DNA from 2 places in the Kitasatospora sp. NPDC059327 genome. Region 1 is predicted to be linked to the other one. Evidence: riboswitches for the same ligand, from Rfam matches in the RefSeq annotation. Region 1 holds a riboswitch; the other holds the start of a gene.
What was found. Region 1 has a riboswitch for cyclic di-AMP ahead of ACFXHB_RS40390 (transglycosylase family protein). Riboswitches for the same ligand answer to the same signal wherever they lie in the genome.

Region 1 (2,194 bases):
ACCAGTCGAAGCCCTGACCGGACTCGTTCGAGGCCTGCGCCTTGGCACGGTCGCCCAGGCTCAGGCGCTGGCCCGGGTAGATGACGTGCGGGCCGGCGGTGAGGGAGCCGCGGTTCAGCTCGTACAGCCGCTCCCAGCCGCCCTGGATGTTGTTCTTGTCGGCGATCGAGGAGAGCCAGTCGCCGGCGACCACGGTGTAGTCGCCGGCCTTGGTCCCGGTGTCCTGACCGGCGGCCTGGCGCTGGTACTGCTGCCAGTTCTGACCGCCCCGCGACTGCTGGGCGGAGTCGCCGGCGGCCGGGGCGGCCTTCGGGGTGGCCGCGGGCGCGGCCGGCTTGGCGGCGGGGGCCTGGGTCTGTGCCGGGGCCGGGGCCGGGGTGGCCTTCGGGGCGGCAGGCTTGGTGGCGGTGGCGGTGGCGGTGGCGGTGTCGACGGCGGCCGGGGTGCCGCCCTTGGTCAGACCGGCCTTGACGGAGCAGACCGGCCAGGCGCCGGGGCCCTGCGAGGCGAGCACCTTCTCGGCGATCGCGATCTGCTGGTCCTTGGTGGCGAGGTCGGCGCGGGCGGCGTACGCGGTGCCGCCGAACGCCGCCCAGGTGCTGCTGGTGAACTGGAGGCCGCCGTAGAAGCCGTTGCCGGTGTTGATGCTCCAGTTGCCGGTGCTCTCGCACTGGGCGACCTTGTCCCAGGTGGCGACCGAGGCGGCGGAGGCGGTGCCGGAGGTGAGGCAGGGGACGGTGAGGCCGATGCCGACGACGCCGAGGGTGGCGATCGCGCGGCGGGTGCGGCCGGACAGGCGGGTGCCGTTGGTGGGCAGCATGAAGACGTGGTCCTCTCCCACGCCTGCGAGGTGAGCTGTCGGATTCGGGCTGGAGTTGCCCGGCCGCGCTGTGGACGCGGCTTCACCCCTAGCCCTGAACCGGTTCGCGGACCGGTCCCGGGCGACTTACCTGTGGTTCCCCCGCTCCTGCCGCGGTGCGTTCTGCGCTGCCAGCGCACCCGACGGCAGGACTCGGCGTTGCGGGTGGGCTGGGTCCGTGTGGCCACGAACGGGGAGCACGTTAAGCAGACTTAAGTTCAATCCGCAAACATGTGTGATGCACGTCACGGTTTGCGAAACGGGTGGTGAATGGCTGTCCACCATGATCAGAAATGACCGATTTCGGGCAACGCCCGTCGGAGTCACGGCAACTGCCTATGCTTCAGGGCGTCAGGATCGACGCGGCCGTCTGGGGGGAGGGCTACGCAACGATGGCCATGGACGAGGACCCGCGGGCCGGCCGGCCCGCCGCGCGCGCCCGTGGAGCGCACCGCAGGGCAAAACACCGCAGAGCGGACATCCCGCCCGTAGAGCCCCGAACTCCCGTACCTCGTCGGACGATGCTGCGCTGGCTCGCCGTCGGCACGGTGTTCGCGGCGGTCGGCGGCGAGGAGGCGCTGCGACGCTCCCTCGGCGGCGGCGCCGAGCCCGTGGCGGCCGTCCAGGGCCCCGTCCCGGCCCCGGCGGCGGACGGCACGCCCGCCGGGCACCTGCACGGCGCCCCGTCGCCCCGCTCGTCCCCGGGGACGTCCGGTCCCGGTCCCGGCGCCACGTCGGCGGGCATCCCCGAGGGCGCCGTCACGCCCGGAACGCCCGCCGCCGCGCCCGCCCCCGCGCCCACGCCGGACCAGGGCGGCCGCCGCTGGTCCGATCCGGCCGGCTGGGGCGGCCGGGTGCCCGGCCCGCGGAGCGCCGTCCGGATCACCGACCGGGTGCTGCTCGACACCGACGCCACCGTCGGGTCGCTGCTGGTCGAGCCCTCGGGCGCGCTCACCTTCGCCGCCGACCGCAGCCTCACCCTCGCCGCGGCCGGCAACGTCGAGGTCCGCGGCACCCTCGCGCTCGCCCCCGACGGCGCCGCCGTCCACACCGTGCGGTTCCCCGCGGTCGACGAGCGGCGGTTCCGGGGTGACGGCATGAAGGTGGTCGACACCGACGTCGGCCTCTGGGTCACCGGCGCCGGGTACCTGCGGCTGGACGGCGCCGCCAAGACCGCCTGGGTGCGCGCGGACCGGGCGCTCGCCGCCGGCGACACCACCGTCAGCCTGGCCGCGCCGCCCACCGGTTGGCTGCCCGGTGACGAACTGGCCGTCACCCCGACCGGCCCGCCGAACGAGGACGGCTTCTCGACCCGCTACGACCTGGCCGTCGTCC
Region 2 (2,194 bases), on a different contig from region 1:
CGTGGGCGGAAACGCGCAATGGCCGGCCCGGCCCACGAAGGAAATTCGTGAGCCGGGCCGGCCTGGGCGTGTCCCGCGCCCATGATCCACTGGTGGTGCGGCGATCACCCGGTCGAGCGGTCACCCGACATGACCATCCCGGGAGGTCGTTCGCCCCGCACCCAGCGGTGGTCCGACTTCCGGTCAGATGGAGACGCCGTGCGCCCGCAGGTAGGCGATCGGGTCGATGTCCGAGCCGTACTCCGAGCCGCTGCGGATCTCGAAGTGCAGGTGCGGGCCGGTCACGTTGCCGGTCGCGCCCGAGAGGCCGATCTGCTGGCCGGCGGTGACGGTCTGACCGATCTTCACGCCGATCGAGGACAGGTGCGCGTACTGGGCGTACTTGCCGTCGGCGAGCTTGATCTCGACCTCGTTGCCGTAGGCGCCGCCGTTGCCGGCCTTGACCACGGTGCCGGCCGCGATGGCGCGCAGCGGGGTGCCGGTGGAGGCGACGAAGTCGGCACCGGTGTGGTGACCGGAGGACCACATCGAGCCGGCCACGCCGTAGGCGGTGCCGAGCTTCGGGTTGGCGACGGGGGCGACGTAACCGGAGGTGGCGGCCACGGCGGCCGGAGCCTGGGTGGCGGCTGGCGCGGCCGGCTTCGCGGCGGGGGCGGCCGGCTTGGTGGCCGTGGCCGGCGCGGGCTTGGCGGCCTGAACCGGCTTCGGGGCGGCGGGCTTCGCGACCGGCTTCGCCGAGTCCTGCGAGGCCTGCGGCTTCGCGGCGGGGGCGGCGGGGGCGGCGGGCTTGGCGGCCTCGGCCGGGGCCGCGGCGGCCTTGGCGCCGAGCGCGAGCTGCTGACCCGGGAAGATGAGGTTCGGGTTGGCACCGACGACCGAGCGGTTGTGGTCGTACAGCGCCTGCCAGCCGCCCTCGACCTGCTTGGCGTCGGCGATCTTCGACAGGGTGTCCCCACCGGCGACCTTGTAGGTCTCCTCGGCCGGAGCGGCGGCGGGCTTGGCGGCCTCGGCGGCCGGAGCCGCGGCCTGGGCAGCGGCGGCCGGCGTGGCGTCGACGCTGGTGGCGCCGGTCCAGGTGCTGGTCTGCGCGGGCTTCGCGGCCGGGGCGGTGTGGGCCTGGGCACTGATGGTGGTCACCAGCGGAAGGGCGAAGGCGGCGCCGGTCACGGCGGTGGCGATGCCGATGCGGGCGGCGCGGGGCAGGGCGATACGACGAGCCTGTGCGGGCATGGGGAACTGTCCTCTCCGACGCCTGCGAGGTGAGCTGTCGGGTTCGGGCTGGAGTTGCCCGGCCGCATAGCGCGGCTTCACCCCAAGCCGGACCGCGAATTCCGGTCCGGCGACTTACCTTTGGGTCCCCCGCTCCTGCCGTACAGAGTTCGGTTCGTACCACCGGGCAGCGGCAGGACTAGGCGTTCCACCCGGTGGCCACCCGGGCCAATGCCGGGCGGTCGCTGAACTAAAGCCCATCCACCCGGGTGAAGCAATGTCGATCTCTTGAATCGGCAACCAATGCCGGACGGCTCGTGACACTCCGAATGATCGGCTGCACAGTATGTGCACAATCGATTCACCGCGTGCCACTGATCCGCGACGCTCCGCCGATTTCGATGGCCGTCCGCATGCGATCACCTACGGAAAGCCATCTGCCGACACACCCCCGGTGAGCCTTGTCACGTCGCCTCCCGGGGCGCACGATCGGGCGGTGATGACCACCTCCGAGGCCGGCACCCTGCGCCTGGGCACCGCACAGGGCCGCTGGGTACTGCTGGCGACGGTGCTCGGCTCCAGCATGGCGATGCTCGACGGCACCGTGGTGAACGTCGCCCTCCCCCGGATCGGCACCGACCTCGGCGCCCCGCTCGCCGCACTGCAGTGGACGCTCAACGCCTATCTGCTCACCCTGGCCGGCCTCATCCTGCTCGGCGGCGCGCTCGGCGACCGCTACGGCCGGCGCCGGGTCTTCCTGATCGGCGTGCTCTGGTTCGCCGCCGCCTCGGCGGCGTGCGCCGCGGCGCCCACCATCGAGGTGCTGATCGCCGCCCGCGCGGTGCAGGGCATCGGCGGGGCACTGCTCACCCCCGGCTCGCTGGCGATGCTCCAGGCCGTGTTCCACCCTGACGACCGGTCGGCGGCGGTCGGCCTCTGGTCCGGTCTGGGCGGGGTGTCGGCGGCGATCGGTCCGTTCCTCGGC

Region 2: another riboswitch for cyclic di-AMP. It lies ahead of ACFXHB_RS31960 (peptidoglycan DD-metalloendopeptidase family protein); the one in region 1 lies ahead of ACFXHB_RS40390 (transglycosylase family protein).

The regions. Positions count from the first base shown of each region.
Region 1 covers NZ_JBHYYB010000132.1:16,623-18,816, reverse strand. Annotated here, with positions in the region: gene ACFXHB_RS40390 (transglycosylase family protein) at 1-841, opposite strand, end outside; cyclic di-AMP (ydaO/yuaA leader) riboswitch at 828-988, opposite strand; gene ACFXHB_RS40385 (hypothetical protein) at 1,381-2,194, shown strand, end outside.
Region 2 covers NZ_JBHYYB010000070.1:27,175-29,368, reverse strand. Annotated here, with positions in the region: gene ACFXHB_RS31960 (peptidoglycan DD-metalloendopeptidase family protein) at 184-1,230, opposite strand; cyclic di-AMP (ydaO/yuaA leader) riboswitch at 1,235-1,395, opposite strand; gene ACFXHB_RS31955 (MFS transporter) at 1,709-2,194, shown strand, end outside.